DNA from 3 places in the Rhodococcus sp. SJ-2 genome. Region 1 is predicted to be linked to each of the others. Evidence: riboswitches for the same ligand, from Rfam matches in the RefSeq annotation. Region 1 holds a riboswitch; each other region holds the start of a gene.
The links. Region 1 has a riboswitch for S-adenosylmethionine ahead of ACSYG9_RS22235 (hypothetical protein). Riboswitches for the same ligand answer to the same signal wherever they lie in the genome.
Positions count from the first base shown of each region.

Region 2: it holds a riboswitch for S-adenosylmethionine, as region 1 does, so the genes downstream of both, ACSYG9_RS12635 (aminotransferase class V-fold PLP-dependent enzyme) here and ACSYG9_RS22235 (hypothetical protein) in region 1, are expected to answer to the same signal.
Region 3: it holds a riboswitch for S-adenosylmethionine, as region 1 does, so the genes downstream of both, metX (homoserine O-acetyltransferase MetX) here and ACSYG9_RS22235 (hypothetical protein) in region 1, are expected to answer to the same signal.

Region 1 covers NZ_CM132340.1:4,734,235-4,740,496, forward strand. The annotation lists gene ACSYG9_RS22225 (uridine kinase) at 1-496, opposite strand, end outside; gene ACSYG9_RS22230 (formate/nitrite transporter family protein) at 582-1,445, opposite strand; SAM riboswitch class IV at 1,590-1,702, shown strand; gene ACSYG9_RS22235 (hypothetical protein) at 1,728-2,120, shown strand; gene ACSYG9_RS22240 (alpha/beta fold hydrolase) at 2,130-3,167, opposite strand; gene ACSYG9_RS22245 (TetR family transcriptional regulator C-terminal domain-containing protein) at 3,232-3,825, shown strand; gene ACSYG9_RS22250 (VOC family protein) at 3,884-4,240, shown strand; gene idi (isopentenyl-diphosphate Delta-isomerase) at 4,307-4,864, opposite strand; gene ACSYG9_RS22260 (response regulator) at 4,963-5,643, opposite strand; gene ACSYG9_RS22265 (DUF4118 domain-containing protein) at 5,640-6,262, opposite strand, start outside.
Region 2 covers NZ_CM132340.1:2,699,311-2,705,572, reverse strand. The annotation lists gene ACSYG9_RS12660 (inorganic diphosphatase) at 1-275, shown strand, start outside; gene ACSYG9_RS12655 (crotonase/enoyl-CoA hydratase family protein) at 401-1,231, opposite strand; gene ACSYG9_RS12650 (YbaK/EbsC family protein) at 1,336-1,809, shown strand; gene ACSYG9_RS12645 (hypothetical protein) at 1,827-2,432, opposite strand; gene ACSYG9_RS12640 (putative leader peptide) at 2,490-2,582, opposite strand; gene ACSYG9_RS12635 (aminotransferase class V-fold PLP-dependent enzyme) at 2,633-3,943, opposite strand; SAM riboswitch class IV at 4,014-4,130, opposite strand; gene ACSYG9_RS12630 (Pls/PosA family non-ribosomal peptide synthetase) at 4,374-6,262, shown strand, end outside.
Region 3 covers NZ_CM132340.1:195,497-201,758, forward strand. The annotation lists gene trpS (tryptophan--tRNA ligase) at 1-671, opposite strand, end outside; gene ACSYG9_RS00975 (exodeoxyribonuclease III) at 717-1,520, opposite strand; gene ACSYG9_RS00980 (NADP-dependent isocitrate dehydrogenase) at 1,638-2,861, opposite strand; SAM riboswitch class IV at 3,139-3,253, shown strand; gene metX (homoserine O-acetyltransferase MetX) at 3,364-4,491, shown strand; gene ACSYG9_RS00990 (DUF3017 domain-containing protein) at 4,515-4,799, opposite strand; gene ACSYG9_RS00995 (bifunctional methylenetetrahydrofolate dehydrogenase/methenyltetrahydrofolate cyclohydrolase) at 4,811-5,665, opposite strand; gene ACSYG9_RS01000 (wax ester/triacylglycerol synthase domain-containing protein) at 5,671-6,262, opposite strand, start outside.

The sequences.
Region 1 (6,262 bases):
CGGGAGTTCCCCGTTCGAGCGCACCCCGGGACATTTTCAGGTCGACGGTCACATCGAACGGGATGCCTCGGCCGAGGAGCATCGGTCCTGCTACGACAAGCACGTGATCGTCTGCGGCGCCGACCCGGTGTGCTCGCGCCGACCGGTCGGTGGCCTCGTCCCACAACCGCGGCAGAAAGCGATGCCCGCTCTTCAGGGACGAGACCACCTCGCGGTCCAGCGCGTCGTAGTCGTACCAGCCCGACCGATAACTCTCTTCATCGGCGTGCCCGTGTTCGAGACGGAGCGAGGCAGGTCGGACGAAATCGTGCAGTGACACGGCGTGCGCGGGACGCCCCGCGGCGCGCAGGGCCTCGACAACCCGGCTCGCCAGATCCATCGGTTCTGCGGCGTCGGCGGCCGAAATTGCCATGGCGACCGGGCCCGGTAGTGCGTATGCACGTTCGGCGAGTAGTTCGGTGAGTACAGCAGGTGAGATCGGTGTGAACGACGCCATCCGATCAGGGTATCGCCGGCGTGACCCGACATCCCTCTGCCGCGATAGGGCCTGTGCGTCGGGAGAATCGAAGCCACGGATCGCATCACACGGGTTCGGGAGTCCTGGCCGACGCTGCGGCGCGGTCCGAGGCAGGCGCCCCGATCGCGCGCTTGGGTTGCGTCCGCACGTGGGTGATGTAGAGAGCGAGACCCACGAACACGACACCGCCGACAAGGTTGCCCAGAACCGTCGGGACCTCGTTCCAGATCAGATAGTCACCGAGGGTGAAGTCACCGCCGAGAAGCAGGCCGGACGGGAACAGGAACATGTTGACGACCGAGTGCTCGAAACCCATGTAGAAGAACAGCATGACGGGCATCCACATCACGAGAACCTTGCCCGGCACACTCTTGGACATCATCGCTGCGACAACGCCGGTGGAGACCATCCAGTTGCACAGCATGCCGCGGAAGAACAGGGTTGCCATGCCCGCCGCGCCATGCTCTGCATACCCGAGAGTGCGCGCTTCACCGATCTCACCGAGACGTTCGCCGACCGCGTCCGGCGGGATCGAATAGCCGTAGGTGAGGATGAAGGTGATCAGCACGGCCACGGTGAAGGCGCCGAGGAAGTTTCCGACGAAGACCAGAGCCCAGTTGCGGAGCATCGACCCGATCGTCACCCCCGGGCGTCTGTCGAGGTATGCGATGGGGACCATCGTGAACACCCCGGTGAGAAGATCGAAACCCAGTAGGTACAGCAGACAGAATCCGACCGGGAAGAGAATGGCTCCGAGGAGGGCGTTGCCGGTCTGCACGGTGACGGTAATTGCAAATGCTGCCCCGAGTGTGAGGATCGCACCGGCCATATACGCCCTGATCAGGGTGTCGCGGGTAGACATGAGGACCTTGCTCTGGCCGGCGTCGACCATCGCGCGGGCCAGCTCGGCGGGTGGAACGTAGGACACGGCAACCTCCTGATGCGAACAGTGCCGACCAGTGTCGGCGGGGTCGGTCACCGTGGCGTTTCGGAGCAGTAAGGATGCGTTGCGTTCTTCTCCGCAGGCGGTGGCTCGGGTTGTGAGGTCGCTCCATCATGTATATTGGCGGTGCTTCACGAGATGCCGTCGCCAAGCTCCGACTTGACGGCACGCCAACCCCACGCTCGCGGGTGGCTCGGATGACGAAGCGGCTCGCGGCCGACCGGCCCGGGCACGAGCGCCCCGCCCGGGGCCGACCCGGAGGAAATCATGACCGACCATATTCGCGGTACCGATCACGTAGGTGCTCACGAGTGCGCTTCGTTCGGCGACGGGCACCACGTACACTTCATCCGCGCCCGTAAGGCTTTCGACGATTCCGATCTCAGTGTCGGCGCGCTGGTGCGCGTCCTGGACGAGACGCGCGTCGAATTATCTTGGGATGGAATACGACTCGTATTCCGTCACCATGACACCGCTGCGATCGCCGACGCGGTCCACGCTTGTGGGGAGATCGGGACCTGGGTTCCGCAGTGGCGAGTGCTGATCCTGCCGGGCCCTGATCCGTATGTGCCTGCGACCTTCACCCTTGCCGCACCTGATCACTGGACGGACTGCGTACGAGGGCGCGTTCCGACGCTGACCTATGTGCCCGGCCGGTGACCCGTCGGATCAGTTCTGTTCGGCCTCGTGCCAGAATTCTGGAAGCTCTACTGCCAGAGCCTCCTTCGCTTGCATCGGTAGCGAATGGGTGGTGTTCGGGAAGATATCGACGAGTGCGCGCGGGAGTGTTCGTGCCCGCTGCACTGCAGTGTCGCCTCCGGCGAGCGAATCGCGTTCGGCGATAGCGACATAGGTGGGCATGGCGAGGGCCTCCATCTCGTCATCACTCAGGGGAGAAGGAATCGGCAGGACCGCCGAGAAGTGCTCCGAACCCGCGGCGATCATCTTCGCCATGTCGTCGTTCGAGTCGAACTCGGCCCCGCCTACCTTTCCGAGCGCGGTCGTGCGCCAGGACTCGGGCAGGAACGGGAGAGACGACACCATGGTCCACGCCATCATGCGGGCCGAGGGACGCGCGAAGGTGAAAACCGGTTCGAGGAGTGTCAGCGACCGGACCCTCTCCGGGAAATGCTGCGCGTATGTCGCTGCGATTGCTCCACCGAACGAATGACCGACGATGTGCACGGTGTCGGTTGCGAGTGCGTCGAGTGCGTCGGTGATCCAGATGGCCTGGTCGCCGAAGGAGGTGAGCGGAACATTCTGTACCGACAAACCGGCATCACCGAGTGCGTCGAAAGCAACAACCCGTCGGTGAGGTAGGAAGTCGTCAAGGTTCTCGGCCCACATCGGAACACCCGACGACCGGCCCGGCACCAGGACGACCGGAACGGTGTCCGCGGTGTCCGGGGAGCTCCACTCATAAGCGCGAACTGTGCCGAAGCGGGTCGCGAGGTCGTGGGTCGATGTGGGTGAGGGGAGTGAGGACATCGCTTGCTCGTACGCCGCGACGTAGCTCTGGCGTCCTTCTGCGTCGCGGAAATGACCCACGCCGGGTGCTCCGAAGAAGAACTGCTGCACGCTCACAGCACCCAGCGCTGTGAGCGCGGCGAGGACGACCAGCCCGCTGCGACGAAGCCATCGGTAACGCGGACGAGCTGGTGGTGGATGCTCGGTCCGGGAATCTGTGCGTGCGGCGTACTCACTCATATGCAACCCCTGATCGTCGAGTATCAGTACCTTTTGCAGTATAGGCATATTGTAAAATGCGGTCATGCCGAAAGTTGTCGACCATGCCGAGCGTCGCAAAGAGATTGTGTGGGCCCTGTGGGCGGTGATCCACGAGCGGGGAATCGACGGGGTCACGTTGCATGCGGTGGCTGAGGAGGCCGGCGTCTCGATCGGCAGGATCCAGCACTACTTCGAATCGAAACAGCATCTGATCCGGGCCGGAGCGCAGGAAATGGTCACCGGTGCCGAACAGGTTTATCGCGAACACGGATGCCCCGGTGATCCGAGATCGGCCCTCGCGGCATTGCTCACCCAGCCTGTTCCGACGAATGCACCCGCACGCGTCGGTGTCTCGGTCTGGTATGCCTACCTTGCGAAAGCGACGAACGATCCGTGGATCAGATCCTTTCTTGCCGACGCATCGGGTGGAACCGTCAGCGAGGCCGGGCGTCTACTCCGTCTTGTCGGGTTCTCCGAGGCCCGGGCGCACAACGAAGCCGTGAGGTTGGTTGCGGTCAGTACCGGTGCGACACAATCCGTGCTGATTGCGGGGATGGACGCGGACGCTGCGGTCGATCTCGTCCTTCGGGAGATCGACCGCAGCATCGACATCGGTCCGGAGGGAAGCCGCGAGTGAACTGGCCGATCACGCGTCGCCACTGCACCGTGTCGGTGGGCAGGTTCACCATGGTTCCATGGTCAACACTCATCACACATTCGACTACATCGAACTCGCCGCTACAGATCTCGGCGCCTCACGCGCATTCTACGAGGCTGCTTTCGGGTGGAAATTCAACGACTATGGTCCGAAGTACGCCGGTATCCGCGCCGCAGAAGGTGACGGGGAGGTCGGCGGGCTCACGACCCTGCGCGCACCGGGTACAGCCGGACCGCTGGTCCTGCTGTACTCGAGCGACCTCGATGCCTCGGTCGGTGCGGTCGAACATGCCGGGGGCACAATTTCGTCGGGGCCGTACGATTTCCCCGGAGGGCGCCGGTTCACCTTCCTCGATCCGAGTGGAAACGAACTGGGTGTGTGGTCCGAAGCGTGAACCCCTTCGACGAGCGCGCTTGTCATGGGCACCGCCGGTCGAGTACGACCGTCGGGCAGGCGAGGTTCAGATCGCGGCGTCGACCCATCGCGCCACGCCGGTCCGAGCGAGTTGCGGAATCTGCTCGGCCGACCACGGGCTGATCAGCCACGGAAGGGTTGAGGCGGTTTGCATATCGGCCCATGACACCCACGACCAGTCCATCACCTCGGACGGGTCGGGCTCGAGGCGGGATGCTGCGCGGGCGCAGAACACCGGACAGACTTCGTTCTCGACGGTCCCGTCGGCTGCCGTCGCGCGATAGCGGAAACGCGGCAACATGCATGTGAGGTCGTCGACCGCGAGGCCCAGCTCCTGCTCGAGACGGCGGTGTATCGCGTCCTCGAGGGATTCGTCGGGTCCGGGATGACCACAGCACGCATTCGTCCACACGCCGGGCCATGTGATCTTGTCCAGTGCGCGTCGAGTCGTGAGGACCCGGCCCTCGTCATCGAACACGTAGCAGGAGAATGCCAGGTGAAGCGGAGTGTCCGTGTGATGGACGGTGGCTTTCGGAGCTGTTCCGATGGGTCGCTCGTCCTCGTCGAGCAGAACCACGAGTTCGTCGTGGGCACGCGCTGTCATCTGGAGATCTCCGTTAGGTGCTCAGGGGTATCGGGCGACGTCTGACATTCGCCGGATCGAGCCTACCTGCGCGGCTCGAGCCGGCGATTCCGCATCGATCACATTTCGAAGCGATACCCACGTCCGGGCTCTGTGAGCAGGTGACGGGGATGCGCTGGATCGAGTTCGAGCTTGCGACGAAGCTGGGTGAGATAGACGCGCAGATAATGACTCTGGGTCGTGTAGGCCGGGCCCCACAACTCTGTGAGCAGTTCGCGTTGCCCGACGAGCTTGCCGCGGTTGCGGACGAGCATCTCGAGCATGCCCCATTCGGTCGGTGTCAGGTGCACGTCGACGCCCTCGCGTGTGACCTTCTTGGATTCGAGATCGACGGTGAAGTTCGCGGCCACCACCAATGGATCCGGAAGCCCGGAGATCGCGGTGGCGCGTCGGACGGCCGCGCGGATCCGGGCCAGAAACTCCTCCATTCCGAACGGTTTGGTGACGTAGTCGTCGGCACCGGTGTCGAGCGCAGCGACCTTGTCGGCGGCATCGTTGCGGGCAGAGAGCACGATCACCGGGGTGGTGCACCAGCCACGGAGTCCGGCGAGCACCTCGATCCCGTCGATGTCGGGCAGGCCGAGGTCGAGGACGATCACGTCCGGGTGGTGCTGCGCGACGGCACGCAGGGCCGTGGTGCCGTCGGCAGCGGTGACGACGTCGTACCCACGGGCTTTGAGGTTGATCCGCAGGGCGCGCAGGATCTGTGGCTCGTCGTCGACGACCAGGATACGAGTCATGGCTTCATCTTCGCCGGTGCAGTGGGGAGGTCGATGACCATGGTGGTGCCGCCGCCCGGAGTGTCGGTCGGGGTGAGGGTTCCGCCCATGACCTCGATGAACCCTCGTGCCACAGTGAGTCCGAGACCTGCACCCCCGGTCGTGCGCTGATCGCCGGCCCGAGGAAAAACGGTGAACGCGTCACCGCGCTCGTCGCGTCGCAGCCCGGGGCCGCGGTCGACGACGGTGACGATGTTGTGGTCGTCGGCGATGGTCGCGCCGATGAGGACCGGACTGCCCGGCGCGTACCGCAGCGCGTTGTCGATGAGGTTCGCCAAAGCCCGCTCGAGCAATGTCTCGTCGGCGCAGACGGTTGTGTCGTCGACGTCGACCTCGATGCGTTCTCGGAGGGCGAGCACGTTGTCGTGGCCACCGTTCGCGAGAGTGAGCACGGCACGTTCGACCACGTCGTCGAGATACACCAGATCCAGTGCCGGAGCGACGACCCCGGACGCGAGGCGCGACGAGTCGAGCAGATTCGTCACCAGGCGGGTGAGTTGATCGGTGGATTCCTCGATCGTCGCGAGTAATTCGGACGTGTCTTCCTTCGAAAACTCGATGTCGGTGCTGCGCAGACTCG
Region 2 (6,262 bases), 2.0 Mb from region 1:
ATGCACGTCCGGTCGGCATGTTCAAGATGGTCGACGAGGCAGGCGGAGACGACAAGGTCCTGGCCGTTCCGGCCGGTGACCCGCGCTGGGATCACATCCAGGACATCAGCGATGTGCCGCAGTTCGAGCTCGACGCAATCAAGCACTTCTTCGTGCATTACAAGGACCTCGAGCCGGGCAAGCATGTCGAAGCTGCCGATTGGGCGGGCCGGGCCGACGCCGAGGCCGAAGTAACCGCGTCGATCGCGCGCTTGAAGGACAACGGCGGACACTGAGTCCGTAGGACGATGCGGACACCGAAGTCCGTAGGACGACGGCAGGCACCGCGTCCCCTGAAGACGACATCTCCCGGCCGATCACGAAATCGGCCCGGAGATGTCGTCTTGCTGCAGGGCGCGTCCTAGCGCCCCTTGAACTCCGGCGTGCGCTTCTGCATCACGGCCGCGATCGCTTCGGTGAGGTCTTCGGACGGCAAGAACGCCGAGTTCCAGGCCGCGACATAACGAAGACTGTCGTCGACCTGCGCGGACCGTGTGTGGTCGAGGACGTCCTTGATGCCGTGGACCACGAGCGGGGGGTTGGCTGCGATCTCGGCCGCGCTCGCGTGCGCTGCGGCGAGTGTTGCTGCGGCGTCGTCGAAGACGTCGTTCACGAGACCGATCTTCTCGGCGCGTGCGGCGTCGATGTCCTTGCCGGTCAGCGCGAGTTCACGTAGGTGCCCGTCACCGATGATCCGGGGAAGTCGCGCGAGGCTCCCCACGTCGGCGACCATACCGACCTTGACCTCACGGACGCTGAACTGGGCGTCGGCGCTGGCGTAGCGGATGTCGGCCGCCGAGACGAGGTCGACGCCGCCGCCGATGCACCATCCCGAGATCGCAGCGACGACGGGCTTACGACAGTCGGCGACGGCCGTGATGGCGCCCTGCATGCGCTTGACCATGGCGTGGAAATCGGTGCGGGGCTTCGCCTGCGCTTTGTCGGCCAGCACCGGCCCGAGCTCACCGGCCATGCCAGGAAGGTCGAGACCGTACGAGAAGTGCTTGCCGGAGCCGGTGAGCACGACGGCGCGAACCTCGGGGTCGGTGTCGAGTTGCGCGAAGATCTGCGGTAGTTCCGACCAGAAGTCCGGCCCCATCGCGTTGCCTTTGCCCGGGCCGATGAGCGTGACCTGGGCGACGTGTTCGGTGCGCTCTACGGTGAACGCCTTCCAACTGGATGAATCAGTCATTACTCGAGAGTAATATTTGAGCGTGTAAACCGCATCGAGCTTCCGATCACGTCGATCCTTCTGGATCCGGTCACAGCAGTCACCGGTTTTCATAGGGTGGCATCATGCCCAGGCCTCTGCACCCGAATGCTGCCCGTGTCGCCGACACCCTCATCGCCCGAGGACATCACGGCCTGATCACCACGCAGTCGACGCCGGTGCGCACCGCCGAACAGGCAGCAGCCGCAGTGCGGGTCGACGTCGGAGCCATCGTCGAGTCCCTCGTACTCCTTCTCGACGAGGAGCCGATACTGGTTCTCGTCTCGGGCGCGCACCGGGTCTCACTCGAGCGGGCCGGCGCCAGGCTGGCCGGCACCCTCACTCCCGCACCCGACGACTTGATCGCCGAGGTCACCGGGCAACAACCGGGCGGTGTGGCACCGCTGGGGCACCCCACCAATCTGCCGACCTACGTCGACTGCGCTTTGGCGGGATACCCCGAACTGTGGGCATCGGGAGGGAGCCTGGACACCCTCTTCCGCACCTCGTACACCGAACTCCTGCGGATCACTGCGGGCGTCGACCTCGAGGTCGACTGATCACAACGTGCAGGAGGTCAGGATGCGAGGGCCACACGACCGTCCGGACGATCAGTGGCGCGACCTCTGCCTGCGGCGAACCTGCGCCCCAACTCCGCCGACGACGGTGAGATCTCGATGAGTCCGCGAGACTCGAGCCACGGCAGGGTTCCATCGACGATGTTGTCGACCGTGATGCCACCGGCCACCGGGATCAGGGTGACGCCGTCGGCGACCTTCACGGCATGAATATCGGCGATCAGGCCGGCCAGCCCGGTCGGAGTACCGACGTAGGACAGGCCCGCTGCTCCCCCGCCTGCCCGGCGCCACGCATCCTGAGCACGGCGACGAGCCACGCGCGCTTCGAGGTCGACGATCACTTCGAGGTCGACCAGCACCGTGAGGGCGTCGGGGTCGCGGCCTTCCGCCGAGGCATCGGCTCGTGCCCGATCGCGCAGCTTGCGCGCTTCCCGCAGATCTGCGGCGCGCACCCGCACGACGGTGCGCGGAGCAGCACTGAGGTCGAGCGGCCCACCGCCGTCGCGATCGACGGTGAGATCCGCCCACACATCTGGCCCTGAACCATCTACGAATTCGACTGCGACACGCAGGGACTCGGCTGAAGAAATACTACTGTAGGACATGAGAATTCCTCTCGATATGCCGAACTCGGCATCGAAAAAGCAGGAACGGGAACCTCGTCAGTCCGAACAGATGCAGGAGGCCGTGCGGCACAGGTCGACGTGGCGGCGGCACCACTGGGCCGCTGCCTGCGCCGAACTCCACACTGCCATGAGAAAACCCTACTGATCTCGCGGGGAATTGTCGATCGCTGCGGCGATCATCAGACGCACTCCGCCGCACCGTCGCCCGACTGCGTAAGGCCGATCCGGGTCTCCGGCGACGGGCTCCAGGCCCCCTCGACCTTGGAATACGACCACTGCGGCCCGCTCGCCACCAGCTGCCGAAGCGCCGCGAGCAGACGATCGACGTCCGCCGAGGAACTACCCAATCCCAGCGAGGCGCGCACCGCACCACCGGGAAGGCCGACGCGGGCGAGCAACGGGTGGGCGCAGAAACGCCCGTCACGAACACCGATGCCGTGTTCGGCCGAGAGGTACGCGGCTATCTCGCCGGGCTCGAAACCATCGATACCGAAGGTCACGATCCCGACGCAGTCTGCCGAATCATCCCACAGCCTAAGGATTTCCACGCCGTAGATGTCGTGCAGGCCATCGACAAGCTGCGCGCACAACAGCTCCTCGTGACGCGCAGCTGCCTCGGCGTCGTGCGACGCGAGAGTGTCGCACGCGGCAGCGATCGCCGCGACCCCCAGCACGTTCGGGGACCCGGCTTCGTGCCGGGCAGGGGCGCACGCCCATTCGGTGCGGTCGAGGGCGACCTCACGTACTGCTCCGCCCCCGGCGAGGTACGGCTCCGCGACATCGAGCCAGTCGCGACGTCCGACGAGCACCCCGGCACCGAACGGCGCGTACAGCTTGTGGCCCGAGAACGCGAGATAGTCGACGCCGAGCTCGGCGAGGTCGACGCGGCGATGCGGAACCAGCTGGGCACCGTCGACGAAGATCCGTGCGCCGCACGCGTGGGCGAGTTCGGCGAGTTCGGCAATCGGCAGCACCTCGCCGGTCACATTGGACGCTCCCGTGATGGCAAGCAGTGCCGTCGGCGCACGCTCGAGCTCGACGGCGATCCGCCACACGGTTTCCGAAACCGAATCCGCAGCTTCGACCACACGAGTGTTCTTCCACGGCAACAAGTTCGCATGATGCTCGATGTCGAGTACCACCACGTCGCCGGGGACTGCACCGGCGAGCAGGTTGATCGAATCCGTGGTGTTTCGGGTGAAGACCACGACCTGGTCCTCGTCGGCACCGACGAACCGGGAAACCGACTCACGCGACTCCTCGTAGCTCGTGGTGCTGATGCGCGAGGCATAACCCGCACCACGGTGCACGCTGGCGTAGAACGGCAACAGCTCGGAAATCCGGTCCGTCACACTCTCCAGAGCCGGTGCGCTCGCCGCATAGTCGAAGTTCGCGTAGCTGCAGGTTCCGCCCTGCACCAGAGGAACCTGCACGTCACAGCCCGACACGCGAGCAAAGGGAGCGATACAGGTGGAAGTAGCAACAGTCATGACGAATTTCCCTCATCGATCAGGGACCCGTCGGTGATCGCCACGACGATGGTGAATCGTTCGCCGGCGGAGTCCGCGCTTGCTGCGTCCGGGTTCGGTACGTCAGCCAGGTCGTCACCCGGAGCACCCCACCGCGGCGGAGGGTTGCCGACCAGCGAGCCGGGGCTTGACGCTGGTACTCATGACCTGCCGAAGACAATGACACCGGGCACACTGCGTGTCAAGTCGGCATCCCGTCGAGGCCCTCCGCACGGTCTCCGGCCGAAAGAGAATTTCTCCTTCTGACCTGCGGAGGAACCACCATCGTGCTTTGCTCTGAGGCGTGACACCGCACACCCCCACCCGCTCGCTGCGCGTACCGAACGTTCATCTGTTGTCCACCTTCACGTGAAATAACCCGGATCGCCCACCCGAGTAGAAGGACAGCGGATTGTCTGCTCAACCCCCGCCCGCAGCCGACGACACGTCGCTCGTACCGGAAGTCTTCCTGCGCGGATCACACGCACCCGCGCCGCGCACACTCGTCGACGTACTTCGCGCCAGCGCCGAATCGCACCCCCACGCTCCTGCGATCGACGACGGCACCACGATGCTCGAGTACGCCGAACTGCTCGACCAGGTCAGCGCAGGAGCACGTGGACTCGCGGAGGCCGGTGTGGGCGCCGGCGATCGCGTCGGGGTGCGCATGTCGTCCGGGTCCAAAGACCTCTACATCACCATCTTGTCCGTTCTCGCCGCAGGCGCCGCCTACGTCCCGGTAGACGCCGACGACCCCGATGAGCGTGCCGAGCTGGTCTTCTCCGAAGCAAAGGTGACCGCGATCGTCACCGATGCGGGGATCGGTCCCGGCACCGCTCCTCCTGCCGACGAACCGGACGTACGCGAACCGGCCCTCGACGACGACGCGTGGATCATCTTCACCTCGGGTTCCACCGGCACCCCGAAGGGTGTCGCCGTCACACACCGCAACGCCGCCGCCTTCGTCGACGCCGAAGCGAACCTGTTCTGCCGGGAAGAACCTCTCGGCCCAAGCGACCGGGTCCTCGCAGGTCTGTCCGTCGCATTCGACGCATCATGCGAGGAGATGTGGCTGGCCTGGCGGCACGGCGCGTGCCTCGTTCCTGCGCCGCGTTCGCTCGTGCGCTCCGGAATGGACCTCGGCCCGTGGCTGGTCTCTCGCAACATCAACGTCGTCTCCACGGTCCCGACCCTTGCGGCGATGTGGCCCGGCGAGGCACTCGAAGCAGTGCGCCTGCTCATCTTCGGCGGGGAAGCATGCCCGCCCGACCTCGCCGAGCGTCTCGCCGTGCCCGGCCGTGAAGTGTGGAACACCTACGGCCCCACCGAAGCGACGGTGGTCGCGTGCGCCGCCATCATGGACGGCACCGGACCGATCCGGATCGGTCTGCCACTCGACGGCTGGGATCTTGCGGTCGTAGACACCGAGGGCAATCCCGTCGCCGAAGGACAGTCCGGCGAGCTCGTGATCGGCGGTGTCGGGCTCGCCCGCTACCTGGACCCGGCGAAAGACGCCGAGAAGTACGCGCCCATGCCCACCCTCGGCTGGGATCGCGCCTATCGCAGCGGCGACCTCGTCGTACTCGACAGTGCGGGGCTCCTTTTCCAGGGACGCGCCGACGACCAGGTCAAGATCGGCGGACGCCGCATCGAGCTCGGCGAGGTCGACAATGCCCTGCAGAACCTGCCCGGTGTCGCCGGTGGTGCGTGCGCTGTCCGCAAGACCTCGGCCGGAAGCTCGATTCTCGTCGGCTACATCGCCTCGACCGATCCCGACTTCGACGTTGCCTCCGCCCACGACCTGCTGTCCGAACAGCTTCCAGCAGCACTCGTACCGCGTCTCGCGCTCGTCGACGAGCTTCCCACTCGTACGTCCGGGAAGGTCGATCGTAATGCCCTGCCGTGGCCGCTGCCCGGCGCCGACGCCGACTCGGTCGAAGCGCTCGGACTACCTCCGACCGCCGAATGGGTCGCGGAACTGTGGTCGTCACTGCTCGGCGCCCGCATCGAAGGACTCGACGACGACTTCTTCGAACTCGGCGGAGGTTCTCTGTCCGCCGCGCAACTCGTCACCGCACTGCGTGAGCGCTATCCCGACATGACGGTCGCCGAACTCTACGACCGGCCTCGGCTCGGGTCCCTCGCCGGCTATCTCGACGAACTCGCCCCGACGGAGACCACGGCTCCGCGCGAAGTCACCCCGGTGTCGCGAGGGGCGCAGTTCCTCCAACTCGCTGCGACGGTACCCCTCACGACGTTGACCGGCCTCCAATGGATCACGTGGCTGGCGATTCTGAACAA
Region 3 (6,262 bases), 1.2 Mb from region 1:
ATCAGGCCGGCGTCGGTGGCCGCCGACTTGCTCATCTTCGACGTCGGGTCCTGCAGGTCGTAGATCTTGGCTGTGCCCTTGACGATCTGAGGCTCCGGAACGACGAAGGTCTTTCCGAACCGCTTGTTGAAACGCTGCGCGAGGTCGCGGGTGAGCTCGAGGTGCTGGCGCTGGTCCTCACCGACGGGGACCTTGTGGGCGCGGTAGAGAAGGATGTCCGCGGCCATGAGCACCGGATAGGTGAACAGGCCGACGCTCGCATGATCGGACCCCTGCTTGGCCGACTTGTCCTTGAACTGCGTCATGCGGCTCGCTTCACCGAAACCGGTGAGGCAGTTGAGCACCCAGGACAACTCGGCATGCTCGGGAACCTGGCTCTGCACGAACAGCACGGAGCGCTCCGGATCGATCCCGATCGCAAGCAGCTGCGCTGCGGCAACGAGGACCCGCTGCCGCAGCTCCTTCGGTTTCTGCGGCACCGTGATGGCGTGCAGGTCGGGGATGAAGTAGAAGGCGTCGTTCTCGTCCTGCGCCGGAACCCACTGCTGCAACGCCCCCAGAAAGTTCCCGAGGTGGAACGAATCCGAGGTGGGCTGGATGCCCGAGAGCACCCGGGGCCTGGCGGCCGGCCGGGAGTCCTGCGCTGTGGTGTTCTGATCTGGCGTCGACATGGCCTCGATACTTTCACGCACCGGATCCGGCCGCCGCAGGAGGTGTCAGTGGAATCGGACGGTCACCGGCGCATGATCGGACCAGCGTTCCGCATACGTCGCGGCGCGTTCGACCCGGGCGTCGACGACCCGCTCCGCCAGCGCGGGCGTCACGAGGTGGTAGTCGATGCGCCAGCCGGCGTCGGTGTCGAAGGCCTTACCGCGGTAGGACCACCAGGAGTAGGGGCCTGCGACGTCGCCGTGGACGTCACGCACGACGTCGTGCCATCGGCCGGTGGCGAGCAGATCGCCCACCCAGTCGCGTTCTTCGGGCAGGAAGCCCGATTTCTTGACGTTGCCCTTCCAGTTCTTGATGTCGCGCTCGGTGTGGGCGATGTTCCAGTCGCCGCACACCACCATGTCCCGACCGGCCGAAACGACGTCGGAGGCGCGCTCTCCCAGATACGCGGAAAAACCCTTCATGAAGCGTTCTTTGTCGTCCTGCTTCGGGGTTCCGGCTTCCCCAGTGGGCAGGTAGAGGCTGCCGACCGTCACGGCCCCGAAATCCGCCTCGATGTAGCGGCCCGAGTCGACGTACTCGTCGACGTCGAAACCCACGCGGACGGCGTCCGCCGGCGTGCGCGAGAGGATCGCAACCCCCGCGCGTCCCTTCGCGGACGCCTCTGATCCCGTGACATGCCAACCGGCGTCCAGGGCGGGCGCGATCGCGGCGTGGAACTGCTTCTCGGTCGCGCGTACTTCCTGGAGGCAGACGATGTCGGCAGCGGAGGTTTCGAGCCAGGCCAGCAGGCCCTTTCCTGCCGCAGCGCGCACGCCGTTGACATTCACGGTGGTGATGGTGAGGGACACGCCGCACACCGTATCCGACTCCACAGACAGAGCGGAAAGCACGGGATGTCCCCGATGGGGCGGCCCGTCTCGTCGCGCGTACTGCTCGTCGACGCGTCGGTTCTCGACGCGGCAACGCTACTGCGAGGCGCGGGCCTTCTGCAGGTTCTCGTCGAGCGTGCCGAGGAACTCCTCGGTGGTCAGCCACGATTGTTCGGGACCGACGAGCAGTGCAAGGTCTTTGGTCATGCTGCCTGCCTCGACGGTCTTGATGACGACGTCCTCGAGTGCCTGCGCGAACTCGATCACCTCGAATGTGCTGTCGAGTTTGCCGCGGTGCTCGAGACCGCGTGTCCACGCGAAGATCGACGCAATGGGATTGGTCGATGTCGGCTTGCCCTGCTGATGTTGCCGGTAGTGCCGGGTGACGGTGCCGTGTGCGGCCTCCGCTTCGACGGTCCTGCCGTCCGGAGTCATCAACACGGAAGTCATGAGTCCGAGCGAGCCGTAGCCCTGCGCAACAGTGTCGGACTGGACGTCACCGTCGTAGTTCTTGCAGGCCCAGACGTAGCCGCCTTCCCACTTGAGGGACGACGCCACCATGTCGTCGATCAGGCGGTGCTCGTAGGTCAGTCCGGCAGCGTCGAATTCCGCCTTGAACTCGTCCTCGTAGATCCGCTGGAACTCGTCCTTGAACATGCCGTCGTAGGCCTTGAGGATCGTGTTCTTGGTGGACAGGTATACCGGGTAGTTGCGCTGCAGACCGTAGGACAGCGAGGCGCGTGCGAAGTCCTGGATGGATTTCTTGTAGTTGTACATACCCATGACGACGCCGCCGTCCTCGGGGATCCTGCACACCTCGTGCTCGATCGGTTCGGAACCGTCGTCCGGCGTGTAGGTGATGGTGACGGTGCCTGCGCCGGGGACCTTGAAGTCTGTGGCACGGTACTGGTCGCCGAATGCGTGACGGCCGACGATGACCGGCTTCGTCCAACCCGGAACCAACCTGGGCACGTTGGAGATGATGATGGGTGCACGGAAGATGGTGCCGCCGAGGATGTTACGAATAGTGCCGTTGGGTGACCGCCACATCTTCTTCAGGCCGAACTCCTCGACCCGCGCCTCGTCCGGGGTGATGGTCGCGCACTTGACACCGACGCCGTGCTTCTTGATGGCGTTCGCGGAATCGATGGTGACCTGGTCGTCGGTCGCATCACGGTTCTCGATGCCGAGGTCGTAGTACTCGAGATCCACATCCAGATAGGGATGAATGAGCTTGTCTTTGATGAACTGCCAGATGATGCGCGTCATCTCGTCGCCGTCGAGTTCGACGACCTTACCCTCAACCTTGATCTTGGACATACGCGGTTCGTGTCCTCCTTGGACGGCAGTCGAGTCCCCGAGCGGCCGCACTTCCGGAATGCGACCGCCTTCAGCTCAGGCGTCTGAGCATGGCTCCGCACGCGTCGGGTACGGAGCCAAACAGAACAAGCGTACTGCTATTCGATGCACGCACAACCCCGGCTGCGGCCCCCCAAGCGCTACTGACCGGTAACTTTCTTGCTGCTCGGGCGCAGGCGGAGGGAAGGTCGAGAGCCGCGTGTCGAGCCCTAGGATCCAGCCGTTAGACTGCCGACGAGGTCATGAGTGCCAGCGCGAAGCCCCGGCTTGCTGGTCGGCAACCCTCCGGCCAGGGTGGGGTGCTCCGGGTGAGGACACGGTCGTCGGCGCACCGCAGACGACAAGCCGGCTCTTGGGAGGTTCGAAATGCTGATGGACTGTCGATACCGGCTCTCGTCCCAGTGCCCCGACATGGCAAGCAGGACACATTGACCATCACCACTGGCCTCGAGGCGGTCGCATCTTGACAACAGGTACCAACCGTCGACGGATCGAGCTTCCCGCAGAAGACGGAAAGCTCGACACCATCGACATCGGCAGCATCACCCTCGAAAGCGGTGACATCCTTCCCGATGTCACCGTCGCTCTGCAGCGGTGGGGCGCGCTGTCACCCACCCGCGACAACGTCGTGCTCGTCGAGCACGCGCTGACCGGGGACTCACACATCACCGGACCGGCCGGACCGGATCACCCGTCGCCAGGCTGGTGGTCCGGCATGGTCGGCCCCGGCGCGCCGATCGACACCGACCGGTGGTGCGTGGTGGCCACGAACGTCCTCGGCGGATGCCAGGGCACCACCGGCCCGGGCAGCACCGCGCCCGACGGCAAACCGTGGGGCTCCCGTTTCCCGCGGATCACCATCCGCGATCAGATCACCGCGGAAGCTGCCCTTCTCGACGCCCTCGGCATCGAGACATTGGCCGCGGTGACGGGTGGATCGATGGGCGGCATGCGTTCGCTCGAATGGGTCGTCTCCCACCCGAGCCGGGTGCGGGCGGCACTGGTCCTCGCGGTCGGCTCCCGCGCAACCGCCGATCAGATCGGTGTCCAGAGCACCCAGATCGCTGCCATCATGGCGGATCCGGACTGGCAGGGCGGCGACTACTACGAGACCGGCCGCCGACCCGAGGCCGGGCTGGGTATCGCGCGGCGCATGGCCCATCTCTCGTATCGCAGCGAGGAAGAACTCGACTCGCGGTTCGCCAACCTCCCTCAAGACGACGAGGATCCGTGGCGTGACGGACGCTACGCCGTGCAGAGCTACCTCGACCACCAGGCAGCGAAGCTCGTCAAACGGTTCGACCCCGGGACCTACGTGGTACTGAGCGACGCGATGAACCGGCACGACGTAGGCCGCGGTCGCGGTGGCGTCGAGGCCGCATTGGCGAGCACGCAGGTACCGACGATCGTCGCGGGCGTCGATTCGGATCGTCTCTACCCGATTCGATTGCAGCAGGAGATCGCAGACGGTCTCCCTCATTGCGCCGGGCTGCGCGTGCTCGAATCACGCGACGGACACGACGGCTTCCTCACCGAGGCCGACGCGGTCGCGAAGCTGCTCGTCGAGTTGATGGAGCTGGCGAGCGCGTAACAGCGCTCGCCGGCCTGTTCCCCCTACCCTGTGCCCAGGGGGTCGATCGAGACAGCCAGTCCGACGATCGCCCCACCCATGGCGAGCATCGCTGCCACGTCGAAGCGTTTGCTTCGCACCGCGAGCACTCCCACCTGATCGGAGTCGAGAGCCCAGCGGAGAATCCCCGCGAGGATCATCGCACCACCGAACACGAAAGCGCCTCGGCGCCAGCGATCGGCCAGCACGAGGACCACCGCTGCGGCGATCACCAGGGTGACCGCCAGCAGCGGCAGGTTCAGTCGTGTGAGTCGCACCGAACTGTCCATCTGCTGGTTGCTCAGAGACCGGCGTCGTGCTCGGCGCGTTCGACGACGTTCGTCAGCAGAAACGCGCGGGTGAGGGGTCCGACACCACCGGGATTGGGCGAGAGGAACCCGGCAACGTCGCGGACGTCGGCGGCGACGTCGCCGCGCAGGCCGTCGGCTGTGCGCGAGACACCCACGTCGAGCACTGCTGCACCGGGCTTGACCATGTCGGCGGTGATCAGACCGGGCACACCCGCTGCGGCAACGACGATGTCGGCGCGCTTCACCTCGGCGGCGAGGTCCTTGGTGCCGGTGTGGCACAGCGTCACTGTCGCGTTCTCGCTGCGACGGGTCAGCAGGAGCCCGATCGGGCGGCCCACGGTCACGCCGCGGCCGATGACCACCACATGGGCGCCGTTGATCGGCACCTCGTAGCGGCGCAGCAGGTGGACGATGCCCCGCGGGGTGCACGGCAACGCCGCCTCCTTGCCGAGCACCAGACGTCCGAGGTTGACCGGATGCAGTCCATCCGCATCCTTGGCAGGGTCGATCCGCTCGAGGGCGGCGTTCTCGTCGAGGTGCCCGGGCAGCGGAAGCTGCACAATGTACCCCGTGCATGCGGGGTCGGCGTTGAGTTCGTCGATCGCCGCTTCGAGCTGTTCTTGGGTGATGTCGGCGGGCAGATCCTTGCGGATCGAGGTGATGCCCACCTTGGCGCAGTCGTTGTGCTTGCCGCGCACGTACGCCGCCGATCCGGGGTCGTCGCCCACCAGGATCGTGCCGAGGCCGGGCGTGATGCCCTTGTCCTTCAGCGCTGCGACGCGGACCACCAGGTCCTCGAAGATCTCGTCGCGGGTTGCTTTGCCGTCCAGGATGGTCGCAGTCACGTCACTCATTCTTCCAGGTATCCACTCGCTCGCGGCGGGCGGTGCCACATCGTTCCGGACGGGGAACAACCGCGAGAGTCCACCTGATTGCCGTCGGGGGCTCCGGCGCGGTACAGATCTTCGAACGCCGACGCGAGACGGCGTTCGTAGTCCTCGGGGTCCGGCATCGACGAAACACTCACCAGGAACGTCAGATTCAGAGTATTTCCGAGCGATGTCACCGAATGGACGAGGGCGGAGGTCCGGCTGAGCATCGGTGTCCCCAGCGCTTCCACCACCGGGCTGCCGCCGAAACGGAGGCCCCCGACCCGGCCGCGGGGCACATTGGTCACCGCGGTGTTCGCCAGAGCGACGACGTCGCCGCTCGACTCGATCTTCCGGTTGCGGGCACGCCGAATCGACACCTTCAGGTCCACTGCGGGCGAAGCATCGACGGGTGCGGTGGTTGCCGCCGTCTCCGGACGCGCGACACGCTGCTTCTCCAAGTTCGACGATTCCCGGACGAGGCGGAGTCGCTCGAGCGGGTCCGCATGGTCGGTGTGCAGGTCGACGTACATGAGCGTGACCTCGTTCGCCGCACGGGTCTTCCCTCCCTCG